Regions from separate parts of the Agrobacterium tumefaciens genome, predicted to be linked through region 3. Evidence: predicted binding sites of a transcription regulator. Region 3 holds the regulator's gene; each other region holds the start of a gene.
What was found. Region 3 encodes PhoB, which activates phosphate uptake and scavenging genes when phosphate is short. Its sites were predicted from a motif close to TGTCATNNANCTGTCAT; they were not measured.
Positions count from the first base shown of each region.

Region 1: CFBP6623_RS07895 (ceramide glucosyltransferase) is a predicted target of PhoB. The motif match lies at 2,632-2,648, and genes of this name have one in related genera.
Region 2: phnC (phosphonate ABC transporter ATP-binding protein) is a predicted target of PhoB. The motif match lies at 2,775-2,791, and genes of this name have one in related genera.

Region 1 covers NZ_CP039903.1:1,577,597-1,583,528, forward strand. Annotated here, with positions in the region: gene CFBP6623_RS07870 (VOC family protein) at 33-473, opposite strand; gene CFBP6623_RS07875 (cold-shock protein) at 666-1,244, shown strand; gene CFBP6623_RS07880 (DUF192 domain-containing protein) at 1,244-1,726, shown strand; gene CFBP6623_RS07885 (BON domain-containing protein) at 1,788-2,036, opposite strand; gene CFBP6623_RS07890 (DUF982 domain-containing protein) at 2,248-2,517, shown strand; gene CFBP6623_RS07895 (ceramide glucosyltransferase) at 2,735-3,877, shown strand; tRNA gene CFBP6623_RS07900 (tRNA-Pro) at 3,931-4,007, opposite strand; gene CFBP6623_RS07905 (ETC complex I subunit) at 4,275-4,580, shown strand; tRNA gene CFBP6623_RS07910 (tRNA-Arg) at 4,629-4,705, shown strand; gene CFBP6623_RS07915 (alpha/beta fold hydrolase) at 4,978-5,811, opposite strand.
Region 2 covers NZ_CP039906.1:17,245-23,176, reverse strand. Annotated here, with positions in the region: gene CFBP6623_RS26520 (phosphonate dehydrogenase) at 1-146, opposite strand, end outside; gene phnE (phosphonate ABC transporter, permease protein PhnE) at 160-966, opposite strand; gene phnD (phosphate/phosphite/phosphonate ABC transporter substrate-binding protein) at 1,037-1,885, opposite strand; gene phnC (phosphonate ABC transporter ATP-binding protein) at 1,882-2,691, opposite strand; partial or broken gene tnpB (IS66 family insertion sequence element accessory protein TnpB) at 2,912-3,094, opposite strand; gene CFBP6623_RS26495 (DUF6118 family protein) at 3,299-4,021, opposite strand; gene traA (Ti-type conjugative transfer relaxase TraA) at 4,036-5,932, opposite strand, start outside.
Region 3 covers NZ_CP039903.1:107,791-113,722, forward strand. Annotated here, with positions in the region: gene pstC (phosphate ABC transporter permease subunit PstC) at 1-626, shown strand, start outside; gene pstA (phosphate ABC transporter permease PstA) at 623-1,945, shown strand; gene pstB (phosphate ABC transporter ATP-binding protein PstB) at 1,960-2,775, shown strand; gene phoU (phosphate signaling complex protein PhoU) at 2,874-3,599, shown strand; gene phoB (phosphate regulon transcriptional regulator PhoB) at 3,630-4,313, shown strand; gene CFBP6623_RS00565 (GcrA family cell cycle regulator) at 4,701-5,234, opposite strand; gene CFBP6623_RS00575 (aspartate aminotransferase family protein) at 5,665-5,932, shown strand, end outside.

The sequences.
Region 1 (5,932 bases), 1.5 Mb from region 3:
CCGAAAACGCCGCTGTTGGCCGGGAAAATCCCTTACCAGGAACCGGTATTCTGCATAGATATCCACGGTTCGGCTGGTGCGAGGCTTTCGCCCTTCTGCAGAATCTCGAAAGAAATACCGTCAGGCGAACGGACGAAGGCCATGTGCCCATCACGCGGCGGCCGGTTGATCACGATGCCATTCTGCTGGAGCCTGGCGCAGAAGTCGTAGATATTGTCGACCTCGTAAGCCAGATGGCCGAAATTGCGGCCGCCGGTGTAATCCTCGGTATCCCAATTATACGTGAGTTCGAGGCTCGGCGCCTTTTTTTCCCTGGCCACAGCAATGTCATCACGCGCAGCAAGAAAAACCAGAGTGAATCGGCCTTTTTCGTTTTCGATTCGGCGTATTTCCTCGAGACCCATGAGGTCGCAATAGAATTTCATTGATTCGCCAAGGTCTTTGACACGAACCATTGTGTGCAGATACCGCATTTTCTTCCTCTCCAATACACGGGTCCGGAGCCGTTAAACGCATGATCGCAAGCCCCGGACAAGGACGGCGACATAAAAGCAGCTGCGCAAATCAAAAACTAGGGCTTGCGTGGAACCGTTACCAAGATGTTAATCTGGTACACAGGAATCAGTTGACCGGTGTATGGCGCGTAATCGAGGGGTTGGCAGGATATGGCTGATAGGATGTCATCGAAAACGATAGTCGATGTCGAGGACCTTTCGGGCGATGCCGTGGACCTGACCGAAATTACCGGCGTCGTGAAATGGTTCGACGTCGCCAAGGGTTTCGGCTTCATCGTGCCCGATAACGGCACGCAGGATGTGCTGCTGCACGTCTCCTGCCTGCGCCGGGACGGATACCAGACCATTCTCGAAGGCACCCGCATCGTCGCCCTCATCCAGCGTCGTGACCGCGGCTTCCAGGCTTTTCGCATCCTGTCGATGGATCAATCGACCGCCGTTCACCCCTCGCAGCTGCCGCCGGTGCGCACCCATGTGCAGGTCACACCCTCAAGCGGGCTGGAGCGCGCCATCGTCAAGTGGTTCAACCGCACCAAGGGTTTCGGCTTCCTGACGCGTGGCGAAGGAACGGAAGACATTTTTGTGCATATGGAAACGCTGCGTCGTTTCGGCCTGACGGAACTGCGCCCGGGCCAGGTGGTGCTGGTGCGTTTCGGCGATGGCGACAAGGGTTTGATGGCGGCTGAAATTCACCCCGACAACCCGGTCTCAGTCGGGATGTCGCACTGATGGCCGGCCTGTTGCCTAAAATAATGAAGAGCGCCGTTATGGCGCTTCTTTTTTTCTCGCTCGCAGGCATTGTTCAGGCTCAGCAACAGACCTTCACGTCCGAGCCACTGACGATCGAAACCGCCTCAGGAAAAAACCACGATTTCACGGCGGAGCTGGCCCTTAGCAATGCCCAGCGCGAACAGGGGCTGATGTTCCGCAAAGCCATGCCGCTTGAAAGCGGCATGTTGTTCGATTTCGGCCAGGAACGCGACGTGGCCATGTGGATGCGCAACACGCTCATCCCGCTCGACATGCTGTTCATCGCCCGCGACGGGCGTATCACCCATATTCACGAAAACGCAGTTCCGCATTCGGAAGCGATCATCAGCTCCCGTGGTCCGGTTAAATTTGTGCTTGAACTGAATGGCGGCACCGCAAAACGTTATGGCATCAAGCCGGGCGATGTTGTCCGCAGTGGGCAAATCGGCAACCGGAAATAATGTTGCCGCGTTATTGCATCTGAATAGTGCCGGACGATGTTTCGCCCGGCTGGTGCAATGCTCAGTAAACCGGCTCGATATGGCTCAGAATCCGGCAATTGGAGATCGAAGCGGCAAGGTTGATGGCAATATCGATCGCTTCGACCGAATCAGCCGTGCCTTCCAGATAGATCACGTCGTTTTCAACGCTTGCCGAAATACGCGACTTTTCGAGACCTGATTCGAAGGCCAGAGCCGAGGTGATCGCCTGGCAAACACCCGCCATGCGGTCTCCGAAGAAGCTTTCCTGAATGCCTGACAAATTGAACATGTGGGTTCTCCTTCTTATGGACATTACAACGCGCCAGTAGCGGTTTTGTTCATCTCCGGTTCATCATTCCATTCATCTTCCATTCATCTTGGAAAATTGGAACCCCCCAATCGATCACATTTTAGGTGATCGGGAACCATTTCGTGAGGCGGGCATTACGCGCATGGGAATGAAAACCGCCATGAAGGCGCGGAAAACAGGGAGGAATGACATGCTGATTAACAGAACGGAGCCGTGTCACCATGCCTCGTGGATGAAGCCCGTTGCCATCCACCTGCCGCTGTGCGTAGCCGTGGAAATCTACAGCCCGCTGGTGGCGCTGGACATGCTGATGTACCGCTGGCCGGAAGAACATGGGCCGGAATATGAAGAAGCCCGCAGAAACTGCCTCGATGCGATCGCCGGCAGGTGCGACATCGAAAAAGCCCGGGAATCGTTTCTCGTCGCAAGCAGTCACGCACATATTCTGAACATCCACTAAAGTTCATGCCATGGTGACGATTGGGCCCTTCTCCGCGAAGGGCTTTTCTTTGCGGCACGCCAGATGCTTGAGCGCCGTTTCCCGCACCACATAGCCTGCCCGCACTGCCGATGATGACATGTAACTGTCACCTAAACGTTATAATCGGCAAAGACGAATTCCATGGAATCGGTTGGCGGGGTGAACCGCCGGAAGCTAGGGAGTGGAACTGGCCAGCATGGAAACTGTCTTTGCCCTTTGCGCAATTCTGCTGCTTGCCTTCAATCTTCTCGGCATTGTTCTCGCCGGCTGGCGCCTGAGGCGGCGCGACACGGAAAACGCGCTTGTGCGACAAAAGCCGCCTGTCTCGATCGTGGTGCCCCTGCGCGGCGTGGAAAACTTCACGTCGCTGACGCTGTCGCGGGCATTTGAACTCGACTGGCCGGATTATGAATTGCTGTTCTGCGTTGCCGATGAATTCGATCCGGTGATTGACGAGGTGCGCCGGACGAGCGCCGCCTTCCCGGCGATCCCGGCGCAGGTGCTCCTCGGCGACGACCGTATCAGCGCCAATCCGAAGCTGAACAATTGCGTCAAGGGCTGGCGCGCCGCCCGGCATGAATGGGTCATCCTTGCCGATTCGAACGTGCTGATGCCGAAATCCTATATTGCGACCATGATGTCGGCCTGGCGGCCGGATAGCGGGCTGGTCTGCTCGCCGCCCCTCGGCTCACGTCCGGCGGGCTTCTGGGCGCATGTGGAATGCGCCTTCCTCAACGGTTCGCAGGGCCGTTGGCAATATGCCGCGGAAGCGATCGGCATCGGTTTCGCACAGGGCAAGTCGATGTTGTGGAACAAGCCCTTCCTGGAAGACCACGGCGGCATCCGGGCACTCGCCGCCGAAATCGCCGAAGACGCCGCCTCGACCAAACTGGTCCGAAACGCCGGCCGCAAGGTGCATCTGGTCTCGCCGCCTTTCGAACAGCCGCTCGGCCAGCGCCACCCCAGTGAAATCTGGTCGCGCCAGACCCGCTGGGCGCGACTGAGGCGTGTGACCTTCCCGCAATATTTCGCACCGGAAATCCTGACCGGCGCGCTTCCCCCGCTCCTCCTTGCGCTCGCTGCCGCTGCGATGATGGACATGAACCTCGCCATCACCGCTTTTGCCGTGCTTGCCATCATGTATGTCCCGGAACTGCTGCTCGCAGCCCTCAACCGCTGGCCGCTATCCCTCCATACGCTGCCTGCCATGATCGCCCGGGATATGATCATGCCCGTCGTCTGGGCCCGCAGCTGGATCGGCAGCGCAGTGGCCTGGCGCGGCAATGTCATGACAATCGGCACGGCCGAAAGCACATTGGCCGGGCCATCCACAGAATGAACAGACGCTTATTTGAAGGGGTTACGCCGTAAAGCTGATGTTTTGCTTTAAAATGGTCGGAGTGGAGAGATTCGAACTCCCGACCCTCTGGTCCCAAACCAGATGCGCTACCAGACTGCGCTACACTCCGCCGAGGCGATGGCTGGGGAATACACGGTTCACCTGAAGTCCGCAACAGGGAAATTCATCTTTGTTCAGCCATTGTCTCGATCAACAGAGCGCGGTGCTGACGTGGGAAGATCGCCAGGGGAAAGCGAGGGGATAATCATCTTGACTCTCACGGGAAGTCAGTCCATTCCAAATTCAACGTTCCTGACACGATTTGGTTATTCTATTCAGGTACGTGAAGAATAATCCGGGGTGCCATGCCCCGCCGCCCAACCGGAGCAGTTTCGACATGTCTGCGAAGATTTACCGCCCTGCAAAAACCGCCATGCAATCCGGCACGGCGAAGACCAATGTCTGGGTTCTGGAATTCGACGCCGAAGTTCCGCGCAAGATCGACCCGATCATGGGCTACACCTCCAGTTCCGACATGAAGCAGCAGGTCAAGCTGACATTCGAGACGCAGGAACAGGCCGAAGCCTATGCACAGCGCAAGGGCATCGAATACCGCGTCATTCTGCCGAAGGAAGCGACCCGCAAGGTGGTTTCCTACACCGACAATTTCCGTTTCAACCGCACCCAGCCCTGGACGCACTGAAACACGACGACCAAAGTTTTTGCCGGAGCATCGATTGCCCGGTGTGACGGCCCCTTAGCTCAACTGGATAGAGCAACTGCCTTCTAAGCAGTAGGTCGCAGGTTCGAGTCCTGCAGGGGTCGCCAAAAACCAATAAATTAGATATTTCCCTATCCATATTTTTCCGACTTGATTTCGCGGGTTTGGTTTGTCCCTGTGCTGACTGGTTGGGGCAACTCGCGGCGTTTGATTTGGGCATTTCCGGTTTTCCCCACCTTTAGCACCTAATTTCGGTTGGCGCATCGGCGGCGGCGGGTTCCCCGCGACGCGCGCATTTTCCTCTTGCGTGGCCTGTTTTTACCATTTCCGCACCGGATCAGGATCGCGCGGTCAGTTATGGACAGGTGGCGAGGCAAGGCTAAAGACCTTGACCTCGCCCTTTCAGAAAGCTGTCAAAGTGCAGTAGCACCTCATTGAATTTCTGGGTCTGCTCCCAATGTGGGGCATGACCGGCATTCTGGATACGGATCGGCTTTCCGCCCCAAACGTTCGCAAAATGGAGGCTGTCGATGTAGTCTAAATTGACGACTGCATCGTCCTCACCGTTTATGATCGCAAGAGGGATCGTCGACGTCTCAGCCGTGTGCCGCTGATTGCTGCCCTCCCCGGCAACGGCAGCTTCGATCATATATTGGCGAGCTAGGCCATCTGTTCGGCGAACGGCACCAAGAAAGAATTGATCATCAGATGCGCCGCGCCCCAAAGCGAGCTCGACAACCATGCCGATTTGCTGCTCGGTCAAGATTGCGCTCCCCGTATATGCCATCTCCGGGGTCGGCTTAAATCCGGCTTGCAGCCCATCAAGGTTGTTCGCGATTGGCGGGGTACCGAAAATCAAAGCGCCGTCGACAGAGGCCTCTCTTGCAAGCATTTCGAGGACGACATGGCCACCTAACGAGTGTCCGACGGCGACAAACCTATCGACGCTCAAGTCTTTCAAAGCTTCAAGCAGTGCGTCCGCGTAACCGGGAATGCTGTAGGTACGTCTAGGGTCGACTGCATTTCCAGAGGCACCATGTCCGGGAAGATCGAATGCTATGACACGTCGTAGGCCTACCAACGCCGAAATCTGTGGTTCGAACGACTCCTTGCAAACGGAGTTTGCGTGGATCATCACCACAGGGATACCTGTCCCTGCCGTATCGATAAAAGCGATAGACCCGTGGCTGGTTTCTATTACCTGGTTGGACATGCCACCCTGCCGAATCTGTTCGTCAGAAATCAACAGTTCCGAACGTGGCCGTCAAGCCACGCGGCCACACGCTCGGATATGCCTTCATCTTTTCGTTTGCACGTTGACTTTCAGGGTGAGG
Region 2 (5,932 bases), on a different replicon from region 3:
ATCGCCTTGGCGTCGCTCAATTCTGCGAGCAGTTTCTCGCGGGGCCATGTATCATCAGTATCGTTGCAAACTAAACGAGCGTGGGGAGATAGCTTTGAGATAATCTCCTCGTGGACGCGATGGGTGATTACTACCTTTGGGAGCATTTAATTTATCCTTCTATTGCAGCTGGCGGCGGAGGAGAGCGCCGACCTGGTCAACGATGGTGACCATCAGAAGGACAACGAGCATGATCGCAAGAACCTCCTGATAATTCATGATCCGGAGGGATGTCATCAACTCGAAACCGATACCACCAGCTCCCACAGTGCCCAGGATTGTCGAGGCGCGGAAGTTGTACTCCCACCGATAGATGGTCACATCGGCCAATTGCGGTAGAACTTGTGGCAAGATCGCCCGCGTCACGATCTGGAACGGCGACGCACCAGCTGCGCGTGCGGCTTCTATAGGCGCATTATCGCAATGCTCGATCGCCTCCGCAAAGAACTTGCCCACCATGCCAACCGAGTGAAGACCAAGAGCCAGCACGCCTGGGAGCGCTCCAAATCCCACTGCCGCCACGAAGACGATGCCCATAATCAGCTCCGGGATCGACCGTAGACCATTCAACAATCCACGCGAGATCATATAGATGACAGCGTTGGGTGCTGTTTTCCCTGAGGCGAAAAAGCCAACTGGAAGTGATATCAGTACCGCGATCGCAGTCCCAGCTATACTCATCGCCAGAGTGTCGATGAGAGGGCTGATCCACTCCAAGCCTCGGTTGAAATCCGGGGGAAACATTTCCGTACCGAGCTGCCAGAGCGCAGGAAACCCAGATCCCAGACGCTCCAGATCAAGAAGACCGGAGTGATAACTGCTAACAATGATCACACACGCAATTGCCAACGCGATCACGCCAGCTCTGGTCCAAGCTTTGTTTTGATGTTGAAGGATAGAGTCGTAGTCGGCCGACGGCTGTGTCATCACATATCCTGGAAGAAAGGACGCAGGCCAGCGCCTGCGTCGAAAGGTGAGAAACTGTCTCGAACGCGCCTTACTGACTCAGGTCCAAGTTCAGCACTTTACCGAGCTCACGGACGACGTCGTAGGCTTTGTCATCGATCGGAGCGAACCCATCGGCTTTGAAGGATGCCAATACCTTTTCGTCTTTAAGGTCGATGAAGGCTTTGGTGATCGCCTCTTTCAACGAAGTGTCAAGATCCGACCGCATGGTCCAGGGGTACTGCGGGAACGGATCGGACTCGGCGAGGGCGATAACTTTCTTAGGATCAATGGTGCCACGAGCGACCATTGAATTGTAGATGGGCAACGAAAGTCCGCCAATCTGAGCATTGCCATTCTGCACTGCAATAGCCACGGCATCATGCGACCCTACGAAGTTCTCGCTATAGTCTTTTCCAGCCTCAACTCCGGCCTTAAGCAGCATAGATTTCGGGATAAGGTGGCTTGAGGTGGAAGCCACGTCCCCAAACGCGACCTTTTTCCCTTTTGCATCTTCAAGGCTTTCGATGCCAGCCTCTGCATTGGCGACAACTACAGCGCGATAGGTAGTTTCGCCATCCTTCATAAGTGCTGCGAAAGGCTCGATATCAGCCTTGGTTTTCGCGAGCGTGTAAGAGAGCGGCCCGAAATAAGCCAACTCAAGCCGGCCGAAACGCATCGCTTCGATCATTGACGAGTAGTCGGTCGTTACGATCAGTTCAATCTCCCGACCGAGTGTCTTCTCAAGATACTCCTCGAGAGGACGATTGTTTTTGATGACAGTGGCGGCGTTCTCGTCCGGTAGCAACGCGACGCGCAATGTCTCTGGATTTGAGCCAGCATGCGCCAACGAACTCCAGCCAAGAACGGCGAGGAATGCGAGGGACAGAAGCTTCTTCATAATGCGGCCTCCATGGCAGCTAAAGGTTGATCATACTCGTAGTTGGACAAATCTTGTGTTGTGGTCGGATTTCTTGGGGCGCTGCGGTAGATCGACGCACACATTTGATCGGTCAGTTCGTCGACAGCGGCGTCCGCAACCACTTCCCCGTCGCGCATAGCAATGACCCGGTCGCCGAACCGGCGAGCTAGATCGATCTGATGAAGGCTGATCACAGCAGTGATGCCGTCGGCTGTGCATATTTCGCGAAGCTGCGACAGGACCTCGACAGCCGTTTCAGGGTCCAGACTTGCAACGGGCTCATCTGCAAGGACCAGTTGGGGCTTCTGGACCAGCGCGCGCGCAATGCCCACCCGTTGCTGCTGACCGCCGGATAGTTGATCCGCCCTGACGAGAGCCTTATCAAGAAGGCCTACGCGTTCAAGGCATTCCAACCCCAGCCTTCGATCCGAACGCGGCATAGGGAACAACGTACGCCAGCCAGAGTGGTAGCCCAGGCGGCCCGTCATGACGTTGTCGAGCGCGCTCAAGCGCCCTATGAGTTGGTGCTGCTGGAATATCATCCCAGTTCGCCTTCGGTGAATGCGAAGCTTAGTTTCCGCATCCAGAGCACCAATATCGTTAGAAGTGATCGAACCAGACGTCGGCGCAACCAAGCCGTTGAGTGTCCGGATGAGGGTAGATTTGCCTGCGCCGGATCTACCGAGGAGCACGACGAACTGACCCTGGTTGAACGTCAATGTCGTTGTCTTCAAAGCTTGGGTGCCGTTGGCATAGGTCACGGCAACTCCGTTCAGAGCCAGCATCACAATAATCCTGATCGTTAGTGGTGCATCGATTGAATATTTGCATCACTATGGGCGACATATGACGTCCGTTTATCAGGCTCGTGAAACTTCAATGACAGCACTTAAACTCAGCTCTACCTCCTCGCGTAGCTGCGATGGAGAAATTTCACCCAGAGCCGCCTGATCATGACGGCCCGGTCCCAATTCTACACCACCTTGACGGATGCTATCCCATATTCGGCCAGATAAACCGGCCCTTCTCCAGCCGCCGGGTAAAAAGGCAGGCGCCCAGACCATCATGCCAGATGATCTTCAAAATATCCGATCTGCGGCCCCTGAAGACGAAGAGATGCCCTGACAACGGATCATGCTGCAGAACCTCCTGCACCCGAAGCGCCAAGGAGGGAAAGCCACAGCGCATGTCCGTATATCCGCGCCTTCCTGGCGGGCACCCTTGATCCCGAATATTCCCGTCAGCTGACCGAGCAACTACGACAGGCAGGCGTCCCGGTTTGACCATGCCGTCGCTGGCAATTAATCTGAGCACGTGGCGGATGTTTGCAAGCAGACCCGGATGTTTGCGAGCACATTGGCAAAGAGCGTGAGCACGACGCCCGCTCCATTGTCAGATAATTCGAGCAGAAAATGCCGATGTTTGCGAGCAGAGGCGCTTATGTTGGCAAGCCGCTACAACTATGTCCTGTGATTTGTTGGGATCGGCAACCTCGATCATCGCCCGGCCGGCGCTGACACGGTCTCTTCCCATCACAAGGCTGGCAACATGGCTGTCGATCGAAAAAGGCAGGAAGCGCGGCAATAGGGCGAGCAGCACCATACCGGCTATGATGCCGATCGCGCCGGCCATCCACATCCGGAAATTTTGGTGCTCCCGGATATAGGCCCCTTTCGTGACGGTCGCGAGCTGCCTGCCGATACGCTCGAGATCGGACGCTTGGCGCTCAAGCTGCTGAGCGGCATTGCGAACAAGGTCCGTGCCGCTGCGCTCGATCGTACGAGCATAATGGTCCGGTCCTTGCCGAAGAGCCGGCGATTTTTCGATGGCCTGCAGGCGTTCTCCGACAATGTTGAGACTCTGGACGACGCGGCCAATGTCGGCGCTGTAGTCGACCGGCGCGCTTTGGCCTTCAAGCCGGTCAAAAGCCGCTTCGACACCTTTGCGGATTGTGGTCATTTCCCGGCTTAGATCGGCGGCGAGATCTTCGACCGTCTCGCGCAATGCCTCGAAGGCAGCCGCCGGGTCGCCGGGATCATGTTCGTTCGAAGCTTCGGAGTCTGTGTGATCCTGGTATTCATCGGCCTGAACTTCGTTGCGATCGTCTTCCGTCATTCCGCTTCCTTCTCTTACAAGCCAAGTCCCATTCCCTGGCTACGGCTCTGCGTGATGCCCTTTTGCAGTTCCTGGGACACACGCTCGTTTTGCTGCAGATTCCGTCCCATACCAAGATCTCGCCCTCGATTGCGCAAGGCCGATTCAAGTTGCGGATCGCGCTCCAGGCTCTTCGCCATGTCGCGCATCTGTCCCTCGACCTTCTGACGGGCCTCGACATGCCATCCCGTCGTCAGTGTTTTGCGCTCCTTATCCAGCTTCTGCCAGTGCTGGACGAACCGTTCTGCACGAATATTGGGATCGGAAAGCGCAGCCCGCTCGCGGTCCATGCCGGCGATAAGCTGGCCGACGCGCTCGCGGCCGGAAAGCTGCGTCATCGCATCCGCCGTCTGGGGGTCATATTGAAGAGCGGACCGGATGAGGTCATGCGATCCCGGCCGCGTCTGGTCAAGACGCTGGCCCGCTGTGTGCAGCTCCTGCTTTTGCCCTTCGAGTACGGGCAAATTCTGCTGGAGCTGCTTGTCGGCAGCGCTGAATGCCCGCGCATAACCGTCGACCGCCTGTTCAAAGCCCGACAGTGGCCGCGACCGCTCCGCAAGGCGATCCTGTGCCGTCTCCTTTCGCCCAAGAGAGGGACGCTCGCCCCCTTCCCTTTCCGGCCGATAGGTCGGCACGGACGGCTTCAGCTTCAGACCATCGAACATGCCACGCCGCTGGCGATCGGCCTTCTCCGGCCCCTTCTGCCCTGCCTGCATACCCTTCCCCTCCGAGCGGTCCTGCTGCGACTTATCGGCGACGGAGCCACGCCCCAGTTTCAGGCCGTCAAATGCAGTCCGGCTCTGGCTGTCGCGCTTGGCAACATCATGGGCGAGATCCTGTGCCGCATCCTGCGTGAGTACAGGACCGGCCCGCTCGCCGGCACGTTCCTCGTAAACATGCTGGCGCTCGGTAGGCCGGTCCTGCTGCTCCTGCGCAGGTCGCACCGCACGGGCCGACAGTTCCTGCCCTTGGAATTGGACAGGAGCAAGTTCGATCTCGCTGCGCACTCCGAATTGTTCCGCAATACCGCGCCGTTCGGCAAAATCCTTGGCATAGTCCAAAGTGGTTTCTTTTGCCCCTGAGCGTGACAGGCGGCTTTCAAGCTGGGCATAAACCAGTTCGCCGGCATCCTGAACGCTCCACGCGTTGCGATGCGTCTCCGTGCCATCAGGAAGCCGAACCGGCTGTGATCCCTCATGCTTGAGTCCGATTGTCGCACCAATCTCCGGTGCAGCCTCCTGCATGGCGCGGCCGAGATCCACGCCCCATGTCGTCGAGCGCTGTCCCTGCGCGTTTTCCAGCGTCACGAAATAGCTTTGGCTGTTGCCGTCCTTGTGTTCGAACGGCGCCTGCCCATGCTCTACCAAGCGACCGGCCTTTCGATCCGTGAATTCCTGGGCATCGACATAGAGCTGCGCACTGTCTCGATGACGGGTCATGGCGACATAGGTCAGATGCCGGTCCATGGTGCCGGATGCCAGCACATAGGCGCGGTCGACCGTGGCCCCCTGATTTTTGTGGATCGTTGTCGCATATCCATGGTCGATCGCCTGATAGTCATTGGTCGGGATCGAAATGCTGTCGCCGCGGCCGTCGAGGGTCGCAACGATACGACCAGACTCGACGTGATCGACGGTCCCGAGCATCCCGTTTTTCACGCCGAGATCGCGATTGTTTTCCAGAAACACGATGCGGTCGCCGGCCGCAAACGAACGCTGGCCGTCATTGGTTTGGAACGAGAGCTCGCCGCTCTCCTCACCCTGGGCGAGCTGCCCCCTCTCCTGAAGTTCGGCTCGAACACCGTCATTGATCGCTCGAACATCGACACGACGATGCGCCATGGCGACGCGCGTGCCCTCCGGCCGTTGCTCG
Region 3 (5,932 bases):
CCTCGCCGCGCCTGCGTTCAGTGGCAAAGCCGCTGCTCGAGGTCCTCGCCGGTATTCCCACGATCGTCTATGGCTTCTTCGCGCTGACGACGGTGGGTCCTTTCCTGCGAGACATTTCCACGCAGATCAGCGGTCTCACAACCGGAAACTATGCCAATTTCATCCAGGCGCAGAGCGTCATTACCGCCGGCTTTGTGATGGGAATCATGCTCATTCCCTATGTCTCGTCACTGTCGGACGATATCATCACCGCTGTGCCGCGTTCGTTGCGCGACGGTTCTCTCGGTCTTGGTGCCACGCGCTCTGAAACCATCAAGAAGGTCATCGTTCCTGCCGCTCTTCCCGGCATCGTCGGCGCCGTGCTGATGACGGCGTCGCGTGCGATCGGCGAAACGATGATTGTGGTTCTCGCCGCCGGTGTTGCGGCCCGCCTGCAGATCAACCCGTTCGAACCGATGACCACGGTGACGGTCAAGATCGTCAGCCAGCTGACCGGCGACCTTGAATTCACCTCGCCGCAGACGCTTGTCGCCTTCGCGCTGGGCATCACGCTTTTCGCCATCACGCTTTGCCTGAATATCTACGCGCTTTACATCGTGCGCAAATACCGGGAGCAATATGAATGACCGACATCGTTTCTCCCACAGCCGGTGCTGCCGCCGGAAACAGCGCCACGCGCCGTGATATCGGCATCAAGCGCCGCTATGCCGCCGAACGCCGCTTCCGCGCCTATGGAATGGCAGCGATTTCCTTCGGCCTCATCTTCCTCTTCCTGCTGCTCTGGTCGGTCGTTTCCAAGGGTTACACCGCCTTCCAGCAGACGATGATCACGGTCCCGGTCGAGTTTTCCGAACTGATCATCGATCCGAAGAATGAGCGGGCCGCAAACCCCGCAAAGCTGATGACGGCCAATTATCCCGTTCTCGCCCGAGATGCGGTTGCCAAGGTTCTCGGCGTCGCGCCGACGGACCGCGCCGGTCTGCGCGCCGTCAACGTCATGATCTCCGACAGCGTCCGCACCCAGCTGCGCGACATCGTCGTCGCCGATCCTGCCGTCATCGGCACCACACGCAACGTCACGCTTCTCGCATCGGGCGATGTGGATAGTGCCTTCAAGGGCCAGGTCGATCTGACGGTGGATGAAGCCAACCGCCGTATCTCGAACCAGCAGCTCGGCTGGATGAATCAGCTCGCCGAAGGCGGCCAGCTCGGCAAACATTTCAACACCGGCATCTTCGTTAACGGCAATTCGAGCCGTCCGGAAGCGGCAGGTGTCGGTGTGGCGCTGATCGGTTCCTTCTATATGATGATGATCGTGCTGGTTCTGTCGCTGCCAATCGGTGTCGCAGCCTCCATCTATCTCGAGGAATTTGCTCCGAAGAACCGTTTGACGGATCTTATCGAGGTGAACATCAACAATCTCGCGGCTGTTCCCTCGATCGTTTACGGTCTGCTTGGCCTTTCCGTCTTCATCAACTTCATGGGCTTTCCGCGCTCGGCCTCTCTGGTCGGCGGCCTCGTCCTGACACTGATGACACTGCCGACGATCATCATTGCCACACGCGCCGCATTGAAGGCCGTGCCGCCGTCGATCCGTGCCGCAGCACTTGGTCTCGGCGCTTCGAAGATGCAGACGATCTTCCATCACGTTCTGCCGCTCGCCATGCCCGGCATTCTCACCGGCACCATCATCGGCCTTGCCCATGCGCTGGGTGAAACGGCGCCGCTGCTCTTGATCGGCATGGTGGCATTCGTTGCAAATTATCCGACAACGCCGATGGATCCGTCCACGGCTCTGCCGGTGCAGATTTACATGTGGGCGAACGAAGCGGAACGTGCCTTTGTCGAAAGGACATCCGGCGCTATCATCATCCTGCTTTTGTTCCTCATCGTCATGAATGTTGGCGCAATCCTGTTGCGTCGCCGCTTCGAACGGCGCTGGTAGAGGGAGATTGAGCAATGAACATGTTGTCGGAAGCAGCAGTTGAAAAGGCGCTGGACAAGAAAATGAATGAAGTTTCGTACAAGATGATCGGCAAGGACGTTTCGGTTTTTTACGGCGAAAAGCGTGCGCTTTACGACGTGAACCTCAATGTCCGCGAAAACACGGTCACTGCGCTCATCGGTCCGTCCGGTTGCGGTAAATCCACATTCCTGCGTACCTTGAATCGCATGAACGATACGATCGATGGCTGCCGGGTTACCGGCAAGATCACCCTCGACAGCGACGATATCTACGATCAGGCGATCGATGTCGTGGAATTGCGCGCCCGCGTCGGCATGGTGTTCCAGAAGCCGAACCCCTTCCCGAAGACGATTTACGAGAACATCTCCTACGGTCCGCGCATCCACGGTCTTGCCCGTAACAAGGCGGATATGGACCAGATCGTTGAACAGAGCCTGCAGAGGGCCGGCCTGTGGAACGAAGTGAAAGACCGCCTGCAGGAATCCGGTACCGGCCTTTCCGGTGGTCAGCAGCAGCGTCTGTGCATTGCGCGCGCGGTTGCCGTCAGCCCGGAAGTGATCCTGATGGATGAACCCTGCTCGGCGCTCGATCCGATCGCAACCGCCAAGGTCGAGGAACTGATCCACGAACTGCGCGCCAACTTTACGATCGTCATCGTCACGCACTCCATGCAGCAGGCAGCGCGTGTTTCCCAGCGTACGGCCATGTTCCATCTTGGTCATCTTGTCGAAGAAAACGAAACGGACAAGATGTTCACCAATCCGGACGACCAGCGTACGCAGGATTACATCATGGGCCGCTTCGGCTGATTTCCGGCCGGCGCTTTATCGAAACCGAACAAGACTGGTGCCTTTGCCGTGCCCCGTTGGCGTGCACGTGCATGAAGGCCAAGCCGGAGGATTAGACCATGACACAGACAACGACCCATTCGCATATTCTGTCCGCTTATGACGAGGAATTGAAGTTCCTGACGCGCCGCATCGCCGAAATGGGCGGTCTGGCCGAGCAGATGTGCGCCGACGCCGTGCGCGCATTGGTCAATTCCGACGCTGCGCTTGCGCAGAAGGTCATTTCCGACGACGCGATCCTCGACCATTCCGAGCGCGAGATCGGCGACAAGGCCATCGTCACCATCGCCAGACGGCAGCCTGTCGCGGCCGATCTTCGCGAAATCATCGGCACGCTGCGTATTGCCGGCGATCTCGAGCGCGTTGGCGATCTCGGCAAGAACACTGCCAAGCGCGTTATCGCGGTTGCCGGCACCGGCGTGCCGCGCAAGCTCGCCCGCGGTCTCGAACATCTGTCGGAACTGGCGCTGGTGCAGCTCAAGGAAGTACTCGACGTCTATTCCACGCGTTCTGCCGAGAAAGCCAACGCCATTCGTGAACGGGACGAAGAAATCGACGCCATGTACACGTCGCTCTTCCGTGAGCTTCTGACCTACATGATGGAAGATCCGCGCAACATCACCACCTGCACACATCTTCTGTTCTGCGCCAAGAACATCGAGCGTATCGGCGATCATGCGACGAATATCGCTGAGACAATCTATTACATGGCCACCGGCAGCCAGCCGGAGGGTGAGCGTCCGAAGGACGATAGTTCCAACACACTCGGTTCGGTGACCGAATAACAGACAGGCAGAAGCTTGCGGAGTTAGTATATGGTGCCCAAGATTGCAGTTGTGGAAGACGAGGAAGCGTTGAGCGTCCTGCTTCGTTACAATCTCGAGGCTGAGGGATACGACGTCGACACGATACCCCGTGGCGACGAGGCGGAAATCAGGCTGCAGGAACGTATTCCGGATCTTCTTATCCTGGACTGGATGTTGCCCGGTGTTTCCGGCATCGAACTGTGCCGGCGCTTGAGAATGCGGCCCGAAACCGAACGCCTGCCCATCATCATGCTGACAGCGCGCGGTGAAGAAAGCGAGCGGGTGCGCGGTCTTGCCACCGGCGCCGACGATTATGTCGTCAAGCCGTTCTCGACGCCGGAACTCATGGCCCGCGTCAAGGCCATGCTACGCCGGGCCCGCCCCGAGGTTCTTTCATCGGTGCTGAAATGCGGCGATATCGAACTCGATCGCGAAACCCACCGCGTTCACCGCAAGAGCCGCGAAGTGCGCCTCGGACCGACGGAATTTCGCCTGCTGGAATTCCTGATGACATCTCCGGGCCGGGTGTTCTCCCGCTCGCAGTTGCTGGACGGCGTCTGGGGTCACGATATCTACGTGGATGAGCGCACCGTTGACGTTCACGTAGGACGCCTGCGCAAGGCGCTCAATTTTTCGCACATGCAGGATGTCATCCGCACCGTTCGCGGTGCTGGATATTCGATGGAAGCCTGAGCTAAGCCGAACAGCAGCTTCAATCAGCACAACATCTGACCAAAATCAAAAGGCCCGACACCATTCCGGTTTCGGGCCTTTCGGTTTTGAACCTTTCCCAAACACGGCACCTTGACCTTTTGAATGGACAATCGGCGGCCTGTTCGCATGCGGATTGTGGGCTAGAGTATTTCCAGTAAAGCGGTTCTACGTCCGGAAAATGCGTAAAACAAAGAGATAGGGCACGTCCAAAGTTGCCGTTTAAACCGCACGTGCCTGGACCGGGCGGCGTGGAGGAAAGGCCGAACATGCCACCGGCGATTGTTTTCCGGAACCGGCCTGAATTTGTCATAAAAAAACGGGCCCGAAGGCCCGTAGTTTTTGAGTGCTGAATGCGTGCCGCAACACTCAAGCCTTACGGCGCTCACTGACCGGCTGGTAGGCGAGCTTCGCATGGAACTTGCAATAGGGTGAGGATTCCAGCGCTTCGCAACCGCAGAAGTGGAAATCGTCTTTCAAGGGATCACCGACCGGCCACTTGCAGGTGCGCTCGGTCAGTTCCGTCAGCGTCAAGCGACGGGAAATCGGCGTCACTACATTTCTGGAAGGAACGTAATCGAGAACCTGCGCGGTTTCGATATCGATCTCTTCATGAAGAGCCGTTGCTGCGTTCGAACGGCTCATGGTTCGGGCCGGTGCCGCGCTGACGCGTGCCGTGAAATTTGTCGCGCGCGGGGCAGGGGCCGCGGTGCGCTTGGGCGCGGAGCGTGCAGAAGTCACCGGTCCGCCGGCCTTGACGCGTCCCGGCAGATTGAGGCGGTGGACCTTGCCGATCACGGCATTACGGCTTACACCGCCCAGCTGCGCTGCTATCTGGCTGGCGCTCAGTCCTTCGGCCCACAATTTCTTGAGTTTCTCGACCCGCTCGTCTGTCCAGTTCATGCCGCTTCTCCGCTTGTCGCGTATCTTTCGGCAGAATCCCTCTCCGTCTCGCGGGCGCGCCGCGAGCGTGGTTTCTGCCGGATTTTAGGTGACTAGTTCCGCCGCAATGCAGTCTAGTAATTAGCGATTAACCTAGTGCCAGCCCGACTCCGTGGCAAGAGTCGCGGGAATCATCTGGAATCGATTTTCCGGTTTTCCCCAACTTGCTGGCGAGTTGAGTCTGAAAGGCAACACCTTGGGCCTCTTTCGGTGGCGCCTACTAGTGCTTGAGAAGCCCGGGAAACGCGGACTTTTGTTGACATCGGCAAACGAAGTGACAATAGTGCCCCTGCCGCCGCGAGGCGGCATTTTTGATTTTCAGGCGAGGGATAACCTCGCGAGCCTATTGACAACCTTATGACAGCGCATCCGCGCAAGGAGTGATACAGCCATGGCCGAAGCCGCCGCGCCATTGTTCGATACGTTTGCAAGAGCCCCGCTGCGCTTCGAGCGCGGTGAAGGCGTCTGGCTGTTCACGGAGAGCGGCGAACGATATCTGGATTTTGCAGCCGGTGTTGCGGTTAACTCGCTGGGCCACGCCCATCCGCACCTCGTGGAAGCAATCAAGGCGCAGGCCGAGAAGGTCTGGCACGTCTCGAACCTTTATGAAGTGCCCGGACAGGAAAAGCTCGCCAAGCGGCTGACGGAAGCAACTTTCG